Regions from separate parts of the Mesorhizobium sp. M7A.F.Ca.US.002.01.1.1 genome, predicted to be linked through region 2. Evidence: riboswitches for the same ligand, from Rfam matches in the RefSeq annotation. Region 2 holds a riboswitch; each other region holds the start of a gene.
The links. A riboswitch is a leader RNA that binds a small molecule or an ion and turns the genes downstream of it on or off. The one in region 2 is predicted to bind cobalamin.
Positions count from the first base shown of each region.

Region 1: linked by a shared signal. The riboswitch ahead of EN932_RS18585 (aromatic ring-hydroxylating dioxygenase subunit alpha) and the one ahead of EN932_RS23800 (CbtB domain-containing protein) in region 2 are both predicted to bind cobalamin.
Region 3: linked by a shared signal. The riboswitch ahead of EN932_RS20655 (DUF1636 family protein) and the one ahead of EN932_RS23800 (CbtB domain-containing protein) in region 2 are both predicted to bind cobalamin.
Region 4: linked by a shared signal. The riboswitch ahead of bluB (5,6-dimethylbenzimidazole synthase) and the one ahead of EN932_RS23800 (CbtB domain-containing protein) in region 2 are both predicted to bind cobalamin.

Region 1 is NZ_RZQE01000183.1:5,963-10,727, reverse strand. Features, by position in the region: gene EN932_RS18590 (DUF680 domain-containing protein) at 11-208, opposite strand; cobalamin riboswitch at 720-922, shown strand; gene EN932_RS18585 (aromatic ring-hydroxylating dioxygenase subunit alpha) at 1,037-2,284, shown strand; gene EN932_RS18580 (hybrid-cluster NAD(P)-dependent oxidoreductase) at 2,310-3,410, shown strand; gene EN932_RS18575 (PqqD family protein) at 3,580-4,011, shown strand; gene EN932_RS18570 (serine kinase) at 4,060-4,765, shown strand, end outside.
Region 2 is NZ_RZQE01000290.1:720-5,484, forward strand. Features, by position in the region: gene cbiB (adenosylcobinamide-phosphate synthase CbiB) at 1-371, shown strand, start outside; gene cobO (cob(I)yrinic acid a,c-diamide adenosyltransferase) at 408-1,022, opposite strand; gene cobU (bifunctional adenosylcobinamide kinase/adenosylcobinamide-phosphate guanylyltransferase) at 1,024-1,539, opposite strand; gene EN932_RS23795 (CbtA family protein) at 1,532-2,302, opposite strand; gene EN932_RS23800 (CbtB domain-containing protein) at 2,318-2,497, opposite strand; cobalamin riboswitch at 2,533-2,729, opposite strand; gene EN932_RS23805 (MFS transporter) at 2,795-3,994, opposite strand; gene EN932_RS23810 (DUF1624 domain-containing protein) at 4,218-4,765, shown strand, end outside.
Region 3 is NZ_RZQE01000222.1:865-5,629, forward strand. Features, by position in the region: gene EN932_RS20640 (NADH-quinone oxidoreductase subunit B) at 1-519, opposite strand, end outside; gene EN932_RS20645 (NADH-quinone oxidoreductase subunit A) at 510-875, opposite strand; gene EN932_RS20650 (winged helix-turn-helix domain-containing protein) at 1,207-2,406, shown strand; cobalamin riboswitch at 2,437-2,641, shown strand; gene EN932_RS20655 (DUF1636 family protein) at 2,680-3,108, shown strand; gene cobW (cobalamin biosynthesis protein CobW) at 3,111-4,148, shown strand; gene cobN (cobaltochelatase subunit CobN) at 4,167-4,765, shown strand, end outside.
Region 4 is NZ_RZQE01000115.1:3,702-8,466, reverse strand. Features, by position in the region: gene EN932_RS14145 (pirin family protein) at 1-649, opposite strand, end outside; gene EN932_RS14140 (DUF2277 domain-containing protein) at 689-955, opposite strand; gene EN932_RS14135 (exodeoxyribonuclease VII small subunit) at 1,066-1,317, opposite strand; gene EN932_RS14130 (histone deacetylase family protein) at 1,321-2,247, opposite strand; cobalamin riboswitch at 2,369-2,549, shown strand; partial or broken gene bluB (5,6-dimethylbenzimidazole synthase) at 2,552-3,277, shown strand; gene EN932_RS14120 (hypothetical protein) at 3,400-4,383, opposite strand; gene EN932_RS14115 (TetR/AcrR family transcriptional regulator) at 4,673-4,765, opposite strand, start outside.

The sequences.
Region 1 (4,765 bases), on a different contig from region 2:
GAATCGGCTGTTAGTTGTTGCCGAAGAGGTTGCGGTCAGCACCCTGGGCAGGCGCCTGAGCAGCCGGTTCCGACTTCTTGGTCGAAGCGGTGTACGAGCTGTCGACAGCAGTGGCTGCCGCGGCGTTCGAACCGTAGTGGTCGCTACCAGCGAAGGCGCTGCCGGAAATGGCCAGAAGGGCTGCGGCAGTGAGAATGATCTTTTTCATTTTTGGTACTCCAGTATCGTCTTTTTTCCGTCCGTCTAGCGGCGTGTCTTGGAAATGAAATCGCGTCGTTCGGACAGCCCCGATGTGGGAGGGCAAGGTCGTCTTTTCCAATCACGAAGTTGTTCCGTGTGGACCATGAATCCCCACCTTGAAATTGTGCCAATGGAATCTAAGGATGCATTTTTCTTCTTCATATCAGTGTGTTAGGTGTAGCCACCTGATGGATCACTGACTGTTTCAGAGGCCCAGCGTTCACACCGTCCTGCACGCACCGTCAACAGAAACGAACCGTTCGGTTCGATTTTAGGGCGAGCTAATAGTCACTTTTCGAAACCATTAACCTTTTTTGACCCCCCGCGAAGGGTCGGATTCGGAAAGATCGCAGCCGGCAAATGGCCGCCCGGGAGGTGGGATCTCGGCCCGCGACGAGCTGCAGTAGCGTTTCGCATGCCGTGTCGCGCCGCATGGATACGATGTCGTTTTCATGCCGACGGCGCGCCCGCGATCGTGGTTAGATCATACCATCTCAGGTGCCGCTTCGTGACGACGAGGCGGAGAATTGGGAAGCCGGTCAGAATCCGGCGCTGCCCCCGCAACGGTGGTGGAGTTCAAGTCGCAACGGGAGACCACTGGGCAACCGCCTGGGAAGGTGTCGCGATGGTCCGCAAGGACAACTCCAGAGCCCGGAAACCAGCCCGAGATTTTTAGACTCGACTGATCGCGGTGGGCGGTCAAGAGGTGGATAGCGCATGTCCGGCACACAGCCGGCCTGTGTTTCAATCCTTCCTCCATCACCACCAGTTCAGTCCTTAGAAACGAGGACAGGACATGGATATCCGCAACGACATGCTGAGGCTCCTGAAGGGGCGCCGGCAAGGCTTTTCGCTGGAGCAGCCCTTCTACACCGATCCGGACTACTTCAAGCTCGACATGGAGCTGATCTGGTATCGCGACTGGCTGTTCATCGGCCATGATTGCGAACTGCCGAAGCCGGGCAGCTACATCACCGTGCAGGTCGGCGATTATCCGGTCGTCCTTGTCCGCGACCAGCACGGCAAGATCAACGCCTTCCACAATTCCTGCCGCCATCGCGGCAGCCGCGTGTGCAACACGGAGAAGGGTACCGCGGCAAAGCTCGTCTGCCCGTATCATCAGTGGACCTACGAGCTGGACGGCCGCCTGCTGTTTGCCCGCCAGATGGCCGACGGTTTCGACAAGAGTGATTTCGGCCTGAAGCCGGTCGCCTGCGAGAGCGTCGGCGGCTACATCTTCATCTGCCTGGCCAAGGAACCGGCAGATTTCGCGCCGATGCGGGCGATGATCGAACCCTATCTTTTGCCGCACCGGCTGCGTGAAGCAAAGATCGCCTTCGAGAGCACGATCGTCGAGAAGGGCAACTGGAAGCTGGTCTGGGAAAACAACCGCGAGTGCTACCACTGCGCCGCCAATCATCCCGAGTTGTGCAAGACCTTCCCCGAGGCTCCAACCATAACCGGCGTCCATGGCGCCGACAGCGACCCTGAAATGGTCGCACACTGGGCCAGATGCGAGGCATCAGGCTTGCCGAGCAAATTCCGCATCGATCCGGCAGGGCAGTACCGCGCCACCCGCGCGCCCTTGCTGCGCGATGCCGTCAGCTACACCATGACGGGAAAACGGGCGGTCCAGAAGAACCTGTCCGACAGCGTTTCAACCGACCGCATCGGCTCCTTGCTGCTCTATCACTATCCGACGACCTGGAACCATATCCTCGGCGACCACGCCGTTACCTTCCGCGTGCTGCCGATCAGTGCCACGGAAACCGCGGTGACAACGAAATGGCTCGTCCACAAGGATGCGGTCGAAGGCGTCGACTACGACCTCGCTGAGCTCACCCATGTCTGGACCGAGACCAACGACCAGGACCGCCGCATCGTCGAGGAAAACGCCTTCGGCATCCTGTCGCCTGCCTATGAACCAGGCCCCTATTCGGAGCTGCATGAGGGCGGCGTGATCCAGTTCGTCGAGTGGTACGCGTCGTTCATCGGGCCGCGCCTTGCCGAAGGCGGCCGGCCGGCCCTGCGCAGCGTCGCCTAGCCCAGGGGATAAGAGGATGAATGCGATGACGGACCTTGGCCTCTATCGCCATCTCGACCAGATGACGCCCTGGAACGACAGGCTGCAGGTGCTGGAAGTGATCGGCGTCAGCGACGAAGCGCCTGACGTGAAGACCTTCACCTTCCGCTCCGACAACCAGACCTGGTTCCGCTACAAACCGGGGCAGTTCGTGACTCTGGAACTGCCGACATCGGACGGGCCGCTGATGCGCACCTACACGCTGTCGTCCTCGCCGTCGCGGCCGTTCTCGATCGCGGTGACGGTCAAGGCGCAGGCGGGCAGCACCGGTACGCGCTGGATGTTCGACCATCTGACGCCCGGTTCGCACGTCAAGGCCTATGGGCCGACCGGCGACTTCTCGCTGCATAGCCACCCGGCCGCCAAATATCTGTTCATTTCGGCCGGTTCCGGCGTGACGCCGATGATGTCGATGCTGCGCTGGCTGAACGACTGCGCGCCATGGACCGATGTCGGCTTCGTCAACTGCGCGCGCCGCCCGGAAGAGATCATTTTCCGCAAGGAGCTCGAACTGCTCGGCAGCCGCATGCCTGGGCTGTCGCTCGGCTTCATGATCGAGGAGCGGTCGAGCCGCGAGGGCTGGTTCGGCCATATGGGCCGCATCGACGCGATCCGGCTGCCATTGCTGGCGCCCGATTTCCGCGAGCGCGAGATTTTCTGCTGCGGCCCCGATCCTTTCATGCGCGCCGTGCGTGGCATGCTGGACGCAGCCGGCTTCGACATGACGAAATACCATCAGGAAAGCTTTGCCGCGCCTGCCGTGGAGGAGATCCCGGCGCCGTTCTCGCCGCCGGCGGAAGACGGCGCCGCTGCCACCGTGGAGGCCGTGACACCGATCCGGTTCTCGCATTCCGATGTCGATGCCGAATGCGTCGCCGGCCAGACGGTGCTGCAGACGGCACGCGCCTCGGGGGTGCGGATTCCCGCCGCCTGCGAGTTCGGCCTGTGCGGCACCTGCAAGGTGAGGAAGGTCGCGGGCGACGTCGAGATGAGCCACAATGGCGGCATCCTCGATCACGAAATCGAGGACGGCTTTATCCTCGCCTGTTGCTCGAAGCCGCTTTCGGCGCTTGAAATCGAGGCGTGACCGGCAGGCACGGTCAGAGACTGTCCATGCCCGCGCGGCCTGCAGCTGCGCTCGGCCGGGCCTACGCCATCTTGCCAAAAACCCTGCAAATGGTTAGACGCCTGCAACGGTGGGGTTGACCGTAGGGGCCGAAGATCATCTCCGCGGCCTGCTTCGGCGGGGAGCAAACATGCGACAATCCGGCGTATATGCCATTGCCAGCAAGGATATCGTCTTTGAATCCTTCGATGGCGAAGCCGTCGTTCTCGACCTGACCACCGGTAAATATTTCGGCTTCTCTGATTCAGGCAGCAGGCTTTGGGATGCACTGTCGTCCGGCGTGCCTGCCTCCGAACTGGTCGGCGCCGCGACCGGGATTGGCGCCCTCGATGCCGCCGCGATTGACGGCTTTGTTTCACAATTGCTCGAATTCGGTTTGCTGGCGGCCGCAACCGATGGCGTGGCAAGACCGGTTCCCAGCGAATTGCTGGCTCAGCTCGCCGCTGCCGGCGAGCCCCTCAAGGTCGACATCCATGACGACCTTGCCGACCTCATTGTCGTCGATCCCATCCACGAGGTCGAGGAGCCCCTCGGCTGGCCCGCAGTGAAGCAGGCCAACTGAGGCGCCCGCCAGGCTCTCGTTGCCGGACAGCTCCGGAACAGGCAGACCATGCCAAACGTCACTCTCGAAAACCTGACTGACTACGCACGTCATGTCCTGGCGCAAGCGCAGAGCAGCGCCGCGCATTATCCACTGACCTGCAAGGTGGGCTTGCCGCATCTGGAGTTGACCACTCATGTGAGTGCCGGCGCGTTGGCGGATGCCTTCGCTCATGGCTTTGTCACGGCTGCGGACAACCGAGCGCCTGCCGACATCTGCCGCATCTTCGTCGCACATCCCGGCATTGACGGCATCGCGGCACCGGCCAGATGGGGCCAAGGACCCTTCACGCAGCATGGCTTCGCCACCAGGCTGGCGGAAGCCGGATTGCGCGGCAACCATTTCCATGACCTGGATTTCTGGCAGTTCTATGATCCGCAACGTCGCGTTGGCGTGCAATTGATGGCCTCGGCCGATGCCTTTCCACCGTGGGAGCCGGGAGCGCCGCTGCGCCCCTTCCTCCATTGGGAATATGCGGCACGTGGCATGCGGCTGGCCCATGCGGGGACGCTCGGCACCAAAGGCAGGGGCGTACTGCTGGCCGGCGCGGGCGGCGCCGGGAAATCCGGGACCGTCGCCGCCGGCCTCCTCCACGGGCTGGACAGCGTCGGCGACGATTATGTGCTGGTCGACCTCTCCAACGGCGTGACTGCCCGCCCGTTGTTTTCAACACTCAAGCAGGATCCCCAGGGATTCGCGCGACTTGGGCTGAAGC
Region 2 (4,765 bases):
CGCGCTTTGACGATTGGATCAACCTGCCGGCGTCGCGGCTGACGGCGCTTCTGATCGTGCTGGCGGCATTCTTCGTCAAAGGCGCTGATGCGAAAAAAGCCTGGCATGCGGTGCGGCGCGACGCGAAAAAACATCGCTCGCCCAATGCCGGCTGGCCGGAAGCGGCGATGGCCGGTGCGCTCGGCCTGGCGCTCGCCGGGCCGCGTTTCTATGGCGGCGTGCTGGTCGACGACGTCTTCATGGGCGAAGGCGGCCGGCGCGAAGCCGACAGCCTCGACATCAGGCAGGCGCTGAAACTCTATCGCGTCGCCGACTATCTGCTGATCGCTCTGTTCGGGTTGGTTTCGGTCGTTGTCATCGTTGTGACTTAACCTCACCCTCCCCCGTCTGGGGAGGTTGAGGAACACTCAGAACTCGATCCCCTGCTGCGCTTTCACGCCGGCGGAAAAATGATGCTTGGTCACGCCCATTTCGGTGACGAGGTCTGCGGCCTCGACCAGCGCCGGCTTGGCGTTGCGGCCGGTGACAACGACATGCAGGCCCTCGCGCCGCGCTTTTAGCGCGCCAACCACTCTGTCGAGATCGAGATAGTCGTAGCGCAGCGCAATGTTCAATTCGTCGAGCACCAGCAGGCTGATCGACGGATCGGCCATCAGTTCGAGCACCTTGGCCCAGGCGGCTTCGGCGGCAGCGATGTCGCGCTTCAGATCCTGGGTTTCCCAGGTGAACCCCTCGCCCATCGCGTGCCACACGACACGGTCGCCGAAGGCGGCGAAGGCGTCCTTCTCGCCGGTGTGCCACTTGCCCTTGATGAACTGGACGACACCGACGCGCTTGCCGTAGCCGAGCATCCGCAGCGCCAGCCCGAAGGCGGCCGTGGTCTTGCCTTTGCCCGGGCCGGTGTTGACGATGAGCAATCCCTTCTCGACCGTCTTGCTCGCCACCTCGGCATCCTGCACCGCCTTGCGCTTGGCCATCTTGGCGCGGTGGCGCTCTTCGTCCTTATTGTCGATATCGGTCATATCATTTCACCTTGAGCGGCAGCCCCGCCACCATCAGCAGCACCGTATCGGCAATCGCCGCGACCTGCTGGTTGAGCCGGCCGGCGGCATCGCGAAAGCGGCGCGCCAGTGCATTGTCCGGCACGATGCCTTGGCCGACTTCATTGGACACCACGAACCAGGGTCCGCGCGGCCGCGACAACACCTCCGCCAATCGCCGGCATTCAAGGTCCAGATCGTGTTCGGCCAGCATATGGTTGGTCAGCCACAGCGTCAGGCAGTCGACAAGCACCGGCCGATCGTCCGGCAAGGCGGCAAGGGCGCCGGCGAGGTCGAGCGGTGCGTCGATGGTCGTCCAGCCTTCGCCGCGCCGCGACCGGTGCAACGCGATGCGCTCACGCATCTCGTCATCATAGGCTTGCGCCGTGGCGATATAGGTCCAGGGCGGCGGCAAGGCGGTCGCCAAAATTTCGGCGCGCGCGCTCTTGCCGGAGCGCGCACCGCCGATGAGGAAGGTCAGTGTCTTGCGATCAGGCAAAGCTGTCGCGCAGGCTGGTCGCGGTGCCGGTGAAGCGGCCGCGCACCACGCCGACAACCGCGCCGAGCACCAGCCAGAACACCAGATTGGTCACGGTCACCGCCACCACGAACTGGTGATGCAGCCCTTCCGGAATCGCCGTCTCGTAACTGTCGGGCTGCGGTGCCCCGACAACATGCGGTGCGACGATCAAAAGGACGGCAAGGATCGCCAGCGGCAGCGACTTGCGGAACGCGATCAGGCCGAGACCGGCAGCGGTTGCCGCCACCGTTGCCCACCACCAGATCTGGCGCTGGGTGAGATCGGCGGCCGGCATGGCCGGCAGTTCCGGCGGCAGGCCGAGGCCCGGTGCCAGCGTGAACACGGCAAAGCCGGCCAGGCCCCAGAACACGCCCTGGCGCCAACCACCGATGCCGCCGGCGAATTCGGAAACCGCGACCAGGATCAACCCGAAGCCGATGCCGGTGACGATGTTGGCAAGCACGCTGAAGGCGAAACGCTCGAAACCGTCTGCCGGCGCCCAGCCCTCGTCTTCCGCCGCAGCAGTCGCTTCGGCAGGGGCCGGAGCGGCTGTGCTCATGGCATTGCTATTCGTTGCTGCCGGAGCGGCATGGTCATGGTGATGCCCGCCGCCCGCCTGTTCGTAGACCTCCGCCTTCAGGATCAGCGGCACGGTCGCATAGGCCTGCATGCAGGCAAGAACGACGCCGGCCACGAGCCCTGCGATCGCCGCGATGAACACGACGTTGCGAAACAGGTTCATGATGTCAGCCCCTCGTCAGTGGCAGGGAAATGCCATCGAATGGCGATAGTCGTGAGCCGCATTGTGGACCGCATCGATATGCGAGAAGCCGACAAAGCCCATCACGAAAATGCCGAGCAGCGCGGCAAGCGCGAGCTGCATGAAGCGCGACTGCGAGGAGACGGAAGCGCCGAGGGAGACGGAAGCGGTAGTCATGTCTTGTCCTTTCGCCCTCCACCCGAGGGCATCGAAGTCAGTTTCCTGTCGCCGGCAGGTCTCCTGGCTCACGGATCAGCGTCCTTCCCCACCTTCCCGAAGAAAAATCTTCAGTGGCATATGGAGAGGACTACCGCACACAGTTGCGGGGGCAGCCACGGCATTGGGCGAAATCCGCCCTTACCGCATTCCCTCTTGGCTCCAAAATGGAACCGGCGACACCGGCGACTATAGGCAGAATCCTCGCGTCCGGCAAACCAAATTCCGCCGGCGACCGTTGCGAATGCGCCATGAAGGTCAAAGCGATTTCGGCAGATAGCGCCACGTCACGAAGCCGCAGACCGCCGCCAGCAGGCCCAGCGTGACGAACACCGAGCCCAGGCCGAAGAAGGCCAGCACCACCGAATAGACCAGCGGCGGCGTCAGCTCGGAAAAGTCGAGATAGGTGCGATAGACCGCCGCCATCTGCGATCTTTCATAGGAGCGCACCGAGCGCATGAAGGCGGTCGAGCCGAGCGCATCGAGCGCAATGGTGAAGAAGGCGCCGCAGAGCAAGAAGGCGCCGGTGAGCAGCGGCACGGTTTCGCCGACGAAGCCCGCCGCCAGAAGCGCGACCGACATGGCGAAATAGGCAAATGTCATGGTCCTGCGGCCGCCAAAGCGCTTTCCCGCCTTGCCCCAGAAAATCGCCATGAACAAAAGCGCGTTGCCGGCCGAAACCAGCAGGCCGCCGGCCAGCTTGCCCTCACCCGTAATGACCATGAACAGCGGCCCATAGACGAAGAACGTCGTCCAGAAACAGGAGCGCCCAAACGCGATCAGCCAGGCCAGCCTGAGCCTGGGCTGGGCGATGAAGCGGCCGATATTGGCGAGCGGATTGGCTGGTCGCGTCTTGCCGGGACGGATCGACGGGTTGTCGCCGAGCCGGTAGGTCCAGAACAATGCCAGCAGCGCTAACGCGAACACGGCCACCGCGCCATGCGCGGCATAGACGCCGAAGCGCGTGTAGAGGAAGATGCCGAGCGTCGGCCCACCGGTCCAGGCCAGCATCGACCACGCCATGCGCAGCGATTCGGCCTGCATGAAGTCGGTCTTGCGGATGTGGTCCATGATGTAGAGGTTGAGCGTGATCGACAGCGCGCTGGCTCCCATCACCCGGCACAGCATGCCGGCCAGTTGCCCGGCAAGCGTGTCGGTGACGAAGAACAGCGAGCCGATGGCCAGCAGGCAGGCGCCCGCCGTGTAGACCCAGCGCCGGGCGAAACGGCGGATCAGCATCGGCATGAACAATGTCACCGACAGGCCGAGCATCGCCACGACGGTGTAGAGGATCGAGACGATCTGCTCGTTGTGCAGGATCTCGTAAGCTTGGATCGGGATGACGCTCGACACCGTGGCGCGGGCGAAGGATTCGACCGCATAGAGCGAAGCGAAGGTGCGCGCGTCCGCGGCCTTGAGGGCCGGTAGCCAGATCGGATGGCGCACATGGGTGGACATTGCTTTCCCCGAAGCAGATTCACCGGGTCAAATCTGCCGTGGCGACCTCAGCGCCAATAAGAGGAAACCGACGTGCATCCGGCAAAAGCGAAGCCGGCCAAAGGCTTTCCGGCACTGGCCCAATGCCGCGGCTGATCCGGCGTTATCGGCAGGGTTGCCGGTCTTCTTTTGTCCTGGGCAACCGTGATAGTCCTCCAGCGGGGCTGAATCAGAATGCGAGACCATGAGCATCCAAACGCCGACCGCGCCCGTTCAGGATCGACCAAAGCGCATCGTCGCCATCGACATCGTGCGCGGCATCGCGCTGATCGCCATGGCAAGCTACCATTTCACCTGGGATCTGGAGTTCTTCGGCTACACCGATCCCGGCCTGACCGCCTTCGGCTGGTGGAAGATTTACGCGCGCTGCATCGCCTCGACCTTCCTGTTCTTGGTCGGCGTCAGCCTGTATCTCGCCCACGGCCGACAAATCCGCTGGAACGGCTTTTGGAAGCGGTTCGCCATGGTCGCCGGAGCCGCGATCGCGATTTCGGTCGTCACCCGCATAGCCACTCCGGACGGCTTCATCTTCTTCGGCATCTTGCACGAGATCGCGCTGGCCAGCCTGCTCGGTCTCGCCTTCCTGCGCCTGCCGGCGCTGCTGACGCTTGTCGTCGCCGCGCTCGTTATCGCCGCCCCCGTCTATCTGCGCTTCGAGGCCTTCGATCACCCATGGCTGTGGTGGGTCGGCCTGTCGGCGACCAATCCGCGCTCCAACGACTACGTTCCGCT
Region 3 (4,765 bases), on a different contig from region 2:
CGCTTCGGCGCTCGGCGGGCAGCCGGGCACATAGATGTCGACCGGCACGATGCGGTCGCAGCCGCGCACCACCGAATAGGAATAGTGGTAATAGCCGCCGCCATTGGCGCAGGAGCCCATCGAGATGACGTAGCGCGGCTCCGGCATCTGGTCGTAGACCTTGCGCAGCGCCGGCGCCATCTTGTTGGTCAGCGTGCCGGCGACGATCATGATGTCGGACTGGCGCGGAGACGCACGCGGCGCGACGCCGAACCGCTCCGAATCATAGCGCGGCATCGAGGTGTGGATCATCTCGACCGCGCAGCAGGCGAGGCCGAACGTCATGAACATCAGCGACCCGCTGCGCGCCCAGGTGATGAGCGCCTCGGTCGAAGTGACCAGAAAGCCCTTGTCGGCCAACTCGTTGTTGATCTCGAGGAAGAAGGGATCGTCCTCCCCCACCGGCCTGCCGGTGTTGGGATCGATGATGCCCTTGGGCTTCGGCGCGACGAGGGTGCCTGAACTGTCGTTCAATCCCATTCCAGCGCTCCTTTTTTCCATTCATAGGCAAAGCCGATGGTCAGCACCGCCAAAAAAACCATCATCGACCAGAAACCGAGCATGCCGATCTTCGAAAACGACACCGCCCACGGAAACAGGAAGGCTACTTCCAGGTCGAAGATGATGAACAGGATCGACACCAGGTAGAAACGGATGTCGAACTTCATGCGGGCGTCGTCGAACGAGTTGAAACCGCACTCGTAGGCGGAAAGCTTTTCGGGATCGGGATTGCGGTAGGCCACCAGGAAGGGCGCGGCCAGCAGCGCCAGGCCGACAACCAGCGCCACGCCTATGAACAGGACGATGGGCAGGTATGAGCTCAAGAGTGCGTTCATGCTCGGCTTTCCGTTGGCGCCAATCCACGTTGATTACAGCACCGGACCCTAATGCGGAAGCGTGACAGTTTAACCGCTGAACCGTTTTAAGGGCCTATGCTGCAACGCGGCGAGGGTTAGCGCAGCACTTCCAGCGAAGCAAGTCAAACCTTGTTCAAAACATCGACCTGGACGGCATATCGCGGCAAACTGGTCCGATCCGCTCCTGTTTGATTTCCTTCGCTTTTTACTCCACTTTTCCCTCCTGACATGGATGCCGCCAAAACCCTGCTAGCATGGGTTGGAATCAGCCATTCGACCCTCGGTCAAAACACGTCAAAGTGATACCTGCATGAAGGAAAAGATCTCGCTCCCGATGGCCCGGCGCATCGCCCTTGCCGCCCAAGGGTTCCTCGATCCTCGCCCGACCGGCACGCCCGACCGCCGGCATTTTGCCCGCACGCTCTCCCGCACCGGCCTGTTGCAGATCGATTCCGTCAGCGCGGTGGTGCGCGCTCATTATATGCCGCTCTATTCGCGCCTTGGCCCCTACCCGTTCTCGCTGCTCGACAACGCGGCCGTGACGCGCAAGCGCATGGTTTTCGAATATTGGGCGCACGAGGCCTCCTTCCTGCCGGTCGAGACATACCCGCTGATGCGCTGGCGCATGCAGCGCGCCGAGCGGGGCGAGGAAATGTATCTGGGTCTCGCCAAATGGGGCCGCGAGCACGCCGCCTACATCGAAGAGATCTACCGCGAGGTCGCCGAGCGCGGCCCGATCGCCGCTTCCGCGCTGGAGGGCCAGAAAGGTTCGGGCGGCTGGTGGGGCTGGAGCCATGCCAAACACGCCTTCGAATGGCTGTTCTGGGCCGGCCGCATCACCACGGCGCACCGCCGCGGTTTCGAGCGCTTCTATGACCTGCCCGAGCGCGTGCTGCCGCAGGCGATCCTCGACCTGCCGGTGCCGACGCCTGAGGACGCGCACCGCGAATTGCTGCGCATTTCCGCCCGCGCCCACGGCGTGGCGACTTCAGGCGATTTGCGCGATTATTTCCGCCTGTCGCCGGCCGATATGAAAGGCCGGCTGGAGGAACTGGTTGAAACGGGCGAGTTGCTGCCGGTGCGCGTCGAAGGGTGGGACAAGCCCGCCTATCTTCATAAAGACGCGCGTCTGCCGCGCAAGATCGAGGCCCGCGCCCTGCTGGCGCCGTTCGATCCTGTCGTCTTCGAACGCTCGCGCACAGAGCGGCTGTTCGACTTCCACTACCGCATTGAGATCTACACGCCGGCCGACAAGCGGCAATACGGCTATTATGTCCTGCCGTTCCTGCTCGGCGACAGGATCGTGGCACGCGTCGACCTCAAGGCCGATCGCCCGGCCAGCATACTGCGCGTCCATGCAGCCTATGCGGAGCCCGGTGCGCCGCCTGAAACCGCTGCGGAGCTGTTCGAGGAATTGAAGCAGATGCAGGGTTGGCTCGGGCTCGAACGCATCGAAGTGACGCCTGCCGGGGATTTGGGGCCGGCGCTGGCCGACATAGCGGTGTCGTAAGCTCGCGTTGACACCGCCGCCCGCAAAAGCCTAAATCCGGTTCCAGATGGTCCCTTGCCCGCAACGGCAAGGGCTAAGAGGGAATGCGGTGCGGGGCAAAATCCCAAATCCGCGGCTGTCCCCGCAACTGTAAGCGAAGAGCCAAGGCCGAAAACCACTGGGAATTCCCGGGAAGGCGGCTACCCAAGGCGATGACTCGCGAGCCAGGAGACCTGCCGTCTGCGACTGTAGAATCCGATCGCCCGGCGGGTTTCCGGGCAAGGAGCCCGATCTTTGGACCACGACAGCAGTTTTTCGGCTGGCACAGCGGATATTTCGTCCGGCCATGATGATGCCTTGGCCGGCGTCACCATCATCGTCTGCGGCTCCTGCCGCAATGAGACCGGCTCCGACGCTCATCCCCGCGCCGGCGAGTTGCTGACGGACGACACGCGCCGCGCCGCCGCTGGCGACGATATCCGCATCCGCAGCGTCGAATGCCTTGGCAATTGCAAGCGGCGCCTCAGCGCCGCGATCCTGCGCGACGGCTGCTGGAGCTATGTCTTCGGCGACCTGACCGCGACCAGCGGCGCCGACCTCGTGACAGGCGCAAAGCTCTTCGCCACCTCGAAAGATGGCCTGATCCCGTGGCGTGGCCGCCCCGATAGCCTCAAGCGCGGCCTCGTGGCCCGCATTCCACCCATCGACATGCTGAAGGATTGACCATGACCACTTCCGTATCCCGCGTTCCCTGCACCGTCGTCACCGGCTTCCTCGGCGCCGGCAAGACGACGCTGGTCCGCCATCTCCTGGAAAACGCCGGCGGCAAGCGCATCGCCATCATCGTCAACGAATTCGGCGACATCGGCATCGATGGCGAGATCCTCAAGGGATGCGGTATCGACACCTGCCCCGAGGAAAACATCGTAGAACTGGCCAATGGCTGTATCTGCTGCACTGTCGCCGATGATTTCGTCCCGGCGCTCGACCAAATCCTGTCGCTGACGCCGAAGGTCGACCATATCCTGATCGAAACCTCGGGCCTGGCACTGCCCAAGCCGCTGGTCCAGGCCTTTCAGTGGCCGAGCGTGAAAAGCCGGGTGACCGTCGATGGCGTCATCGCCGTGGTCGACGGACCGGCATTGGCCGAAGGCCGCGTCGCCAACGACATGGAGGCCCTCCAGGCGCAGCGCGCCGGGGACGAGACGCTCGACCACGACGATCCGGTGGAAGAACTGTTCGAGGACCAGATCGCCTGCGCCGACCTGATCATCCTGTCGAAGAGCGACCTGATGGACGCCGCCGGCACCGCCCGCGCCAATGCCATCATTGGCGAACACTCCGCCCGCGCAGTGAAGATCGTGCCGACCTCGCATGGCAAGGTCGATCCCTCCGTGCTGCTCGGGCTCGGTCTCGCCGTCGAGGACGACATCGAGAACCGCAAATCCCATCATGACGGCGCCTTCGACCACGAGCATGACGACTTCGACACCTTCATTGTCGACATAGCCTCGGTCGCCAATCCCGATGAACTGGCAAAACGCGTCGCCACCGTCGCCGAGGAAGAGAACGTGCTGCGTGTAAAAGGCTTCGTCGAGGTCGGCGGCAAGCCGATGCGGCTGCTGCTGCAGGCCGTCGGGCCCCTCGTCAATCATTACTATGACCGCGCCTGGACCGCGCAGGACGACCGCCGCTCGCGCCTCGTCGTCATCGGCCTGAAAGGGCTGAACCGCCCGGCGATCGAGCGTATACTCGCCGGCTGATTTCGGACACGGATTGCGATGCACATCCTAACCACGACATCCGCCTCGCTCGACGACCTCGCCGAGCCGGTCGATCTGCGGCAGACGCCGGCGGATATCGTGGCGCTGTCCTTCACCGACAGCGACCTCGCCGGACTGGCGGCGGCGTGGAGGACCGATGCCGACCGCCTGCCCTCGATGCGGCTGGCCGCACTGCGCGACCTGCGCCATCCCATGTCCGTCGACCTCTGGGTCGACAGCGTCGCCCGCCATGCCAAGATCATCCTCGTGCGCATCCTCGGCGGCTACGACTGGTGGCGCTACGGCTGCGACCAGCTTGCCTCGACCGCCCGCGAACGCGGCATAAAACTGGCGCTGCTGCCCGGCGAATGCCGCGACGAGGATCTGCGCCTGATCGAAGCCTCGACGCTGCCGCGCGAGGAGTTGGACGGCCTGCTCGACTATTTCCGCGAGGGCGGCCCGGCGAATATGAGCGCACTGGTGCGGAAATTGGCGCGGCTGGCGGGGTCGGATGCGGAAGTTATCGGCCCGGTGGTGGTGCCGAAAGCTGGTTTTTACGTGCCTGGATGTGGAGTTGTGGAGAAGCCGGACTTATCGAATGCTGGCGCTTACAACGT
Region 4 (4,765 bases), on a different contig from region 2:
GCGTGTAAATGGCGCGCTCTTCCGCATCGGCAGGGATTTTCACGCTGGCGCCGGGCGCCAGGCGCAGGTCGGCGTAGAGCGTCTCCGAATCGGCCCTGACCGGGGACCGTAATCCTTGGAAATCGCCGATGATGAGGCGCCCGTTGACGCCTTCGGCATCAATCTCGGGAAGCCTGAGCGCTCCTGTGTTCTCGAACACAGGAGCCACCTCTTCCTTGTCGTCCGGCAGCGCCAGCCATGTCTGCAGGCCGGATATCGACATCGGCGCGCCACGCAGTTCCTCCGGCGTACGCTCCGAATGGACGATGCCGCGGCCGGCGGTCATCAAATTCACGTCGCCGGGCTGAATGACCATTTCGGTGCCGAGGGAGTCGCGGTGCCGGATCTTGCCGTCGAACAGATAGGTGACCGTCGACAGTCCGATATGCGGATGCGGACGGACGTCCAGCGCCTGGCCGGCCCGCAGGATCGCGGGACCCATGCGGTCGAAGAAGATGAACGGACCGACCAACCGCCTTTTTGCCGTTGGCAGGGCACGGCGCACCTGAAAACCACCGATGTCCTTGGCGTTCGGAACGACCATCAATTCGATCTGATCGCTGGCGAACGCATCGCCCACCTCAGGGTCTTTCCCGGGGAAGAAGCTCATGGACTCTCCTTGTCGGTGGTCGAAGGCCGCCTGGCCGCATCAGGCAAAGCGGATGGCCGCCTTTGCCCGCAGCTTGGCCGCCACCTCTTCGCGATTGCGCGGATGCTGATGGGTTTCCAGGGAATCGAGCAGTTCGCGCGCCGAGGCCGCGATGGCGTCGACGGCATGATCGAAGGCGTGCTGGTTCTGCTTCGAGGGTCGCGTCGTTCCGCTCAGCTTGCGGACGAACTGAAGGGCCGCGTCGCGCACCTCGTCATTGGTTGCCGGCGGATCAAAATTGAACAGGGTCTTGATGTTTCTGCACATCGCTTCCGTATCTCCTCTTGTCCTTGAGCTGTTTCAATCGGAACGAGTTATAGCCTCGATCATGATCATGTCCAAAAACCGGTGAGGCGAGGCCATCGTTCGGACCGGCCTCAATCCGCGTCGAGCGGCTCCGTTCCAACCGGCTTGCCGTCGCGCGACAGCCTGATCTTCTCGACCTTGTCCTCGGCGGCCTTCAGCAGCCGGTCGCAATGCGCCTTCAGCGCCTCGCCACGTTCATAGATCCTGATCGACTGGTCGAGCGGCACGTCGCCACGCTCCAGATCATCGACGATCTTCTCCAGCGCATCGAGTGCCTGCTCGAAGCTCATCGCCTTGACGTCTTCGTTGGTCTCACCAGCCATCATTCATCCTTTCATCAGTCGCCCGACATGGGCGGCGACCGAAAATGCCAATCCCTGCAGATCGTAGCCGCCCTCGAGCAGGCTTACGAGCCGGTTGCCGCTGTGGCGTGCCGCGCGCTGCATCAACTGGCCGGTCGCCCAGTCGAAATCATCCTCGGTCAGATTGATCTCGGCCAGCGGATCGCGGTGGTGCGCGTCGAACCCGGCCGAAATGATGATCAGGTCGGGCGCGAAATTGTCGAGCGCGGGCAGGACGCGCGACAGGAAGGCATCGCGAAACACTTCGCTGCCGGTCTGCGGCGCCAGCGGTGCGTTGACGATATTGCCGGCGCCCGTTTCGGTCTTCGCTCCGGTGCCGGGATAAAGCGGCATCTGGTGTGTCGAGCAATAGAGCACCGAGGGATCGTCCCAGAAAATATCCTGCGTGCCATTGCCGTGATGCACGTCCCAGTCGACGATGGCAACGCGCTCGACACCGTGTTTCTTCTGCGCATAACGCGCCGCGATCGCCGCCGTGTTGAACAGGCAGAAGCCCATGGCCGTGGTCTTTTCGGCATGATGGCCGGGCGGCCGGGCGGCGACGAAGACGTTGTCGGCGCGGCCCGAAAAGACATCATCGACGGCGGCGTTGGCGGCGCCGATCGCGGTGATCGCCGCTTGCCAGCTCTTCGGACTGGCAGTGGTGTCGGCATCGATGCGGGCAATCCCCTCGTCGGGGATGGCGGCGCGCACGCGGGCGACGAAATCGGCGGGATGCGCGTAGAGGATGGTGGCCTCGTCGCCTTCCGGCGCCTGGATACGATCGAGCGCGGCAAAGGCTTCCTCATCGAGCACGCGCTCGATGGCGCGCAGGCGGTCGGGCCGCTCGGGATGTCCGGGCGGCGTGAGATGCTCGAGGAAGATCGGATGCGTGTAGAGACGGGTGGTCATCGTCCTAATCTAGTGACCCCGATCGACAAAGGCCATGCACGGGCGGCCGATGACTGGGGAAAATCGCGCCTGCGTCCATTCGTGTCGCCGCAGGCATTGGCCCCGCCGGCGCTTCGGCGTAAAGTCCTTGGTACTGCCTGGTGCCCGCCGCAAGCGGGAGAATCGGGAACACGGTTGAATTCCGTGGCGTGCCCAACGCTGTGAGGGGGACCGCGCCGGTAAATGCCACTGTCGATGACGGGAAGGCACCGGACGCGGGTTGATCCCAAGCCAGAAGACCGGCCTGGCAGGCATCGTCATCCGCATGGTCGGGCGGGTGGCATCAGAGCGACGTGCGTCCATTTGGACGCACAGCGTACGCTCTGACCGTTTTGAATCTGCAATCGCAAGGGGACAAGCGATGCCGGAACATATGACCGCTGCCATTGACGATGGATTCGACCAGAATGCGCGCGATGCGGTCTATCGCGCCATGTTCACGCGGCGCGACGTGCGCAGCCATTTCCTGCCCAACGCGATCGATGACGACGTGCTGGCGCGGCTGCTGCTTGCCGCCCATCACGCGCCATCGGTCGGCTTCATGCAGCCATGGAATTTCATTGTCATTCGCGATGCCGGACGACGAGCGGAGGTGCGCGACCTGTTCCTGGCCGCGCGCGAGCAGGAACTGCCGGCGATCGAGGCGGAAAAACAGGCGCTGTACCGCAAGCTCAAGCTGGAAGGCATCTGCGAAAGCGCGCTCAACATCTGCATCACTTGCGACCGGCAGCGCTCGAAGGGTTCGCCGCTGGGACGCTGGCACAATCCGGAGATGGATCTCTACAGCACCGTCTGCGCGGTGCAGAATTTCTGGCTGGCCGCGCGTGCCGAGGGCGTTGGCGTCGGCTGGGTGAGCATCATCGAGGCTGAGGCGCTGAAGCGGCTGTTGGCCATTCCGGATCACGTAACGCCAATCGCCTATCTCTGCGTCGGCCGTGTTTCCGAGTTCGCTTCCAAACCGGACCTTGAAACGCATGGTTGGGGACGGCGGCTGCCGCTGCCGGAACTGATCATGAGCGAGACGTTTTCCGGGCAAGGCGAGGCACAGCTCAAGTCCACCGTGGCGCGCCTCAACACCGTTTCTGCCTCACCAGACACCACCTGCCCGGCCGATCAGGGTGTGGCGCCGGCCGTACCCCAGCGCGAACCGCCGAAGGAGGCGAGCGCCTTGTCCTTGAGCTCCCTGAACTTCGACGACGCCTCGGCCAACCGGGCGTCCCAGGCCGGATCCGGCACCTGGCCCGCGATGGTCTTGAAATAGACCTGCATCAGGCAAGCGATGGCGAAAGGCTCGATGAAGGCCGCCTTGAACGCCCAGGCGAAGACGATGGCGAGCACGAAGGCCCAGCCGGCGAGCTGGCCGGGCATCAGGAACAGAATGGCGCCGGCAGGCGCCAGCATCATCAGAAAGATGACGAACGACACGCCCCACATGATGACCGCCAGCCAGACGGCGTTCTTGACCATGACCTTGCCGTTCTGGGCATAGAGCACGACGCCTTGGCGCGCCGTCTCGAAGGGTGAGGCTGAATTGATGCGGATGTTGTAGCCGAGGATGATCTCGTCGACATAGGTCAGCGACAGGCGGATCACCGTGTTGATGAAGGAGACCAGGCCGCTCAGGCCCGGTATCGGCAGGAAGGCGGCGATACCGCCGAGCAGGCCGGTGATGGCGCGGATGGCACCCTTGACGAGTTGGTCGACGACGAAAAGGATATTGGCCTCGGCAAAACGCTGGGTGACGACATCCCTGGCGTAGGCGATCTGGTCCTGACCGCCGGGAATGTCGCGGCCGTCGATCAGATGAACCATGACGGCGATGTGGCCGGCCTTGACGATATAGAGGATGTATTCACGGATCCAGTAGACCGCGATCGAGACGATGCCAAACCCGACCACGCCGCCCCACAGGGCAAAGGACATGGGCCCGTCGGGATCGGTGGAGATATGGCCGACACCATAGCCGACCGAGGCACCGGTGCCGGTCGCCATGATGTAGGCCAGCGTGATGCCGAAATAGACGATCATACGAAAGACGATGAACGGCCAGGTCCGCATCATGATGGACACCGACCGGCCGATCTCGAAATCCCACATGTGCCCCGAATCTCCGCCTCAGAGATGGTGGAAGAGGATGAACTCAACCCGACGATTGTCAATTGCCGGCCCTGGCACCACAGGGCGACGAATTCTGGGCAACGGTTTTCTTTCGCAGCCTTTCGCCGGCGCATTGTCTGACGGAGCATCAAACGAAAAACCCGCCTGTGCGGCGGGTCACCGGCGCAAATCACCACCATGGACGAATATGTACCTTAGCTGAGGGCAGGTGTCGAGAAAAAATTCCTATCGGGAACAGCTGCCGGCACGAAAAGCTCCGGTGGGAACTTCAATTCGACTGCGGATCCGGCTTCTTGAGCAGGCCTTCGAGCAGTTGCTTGAACGCCGTCACCACCTTCTTGGACGTCGCTTCGGGGTCGTC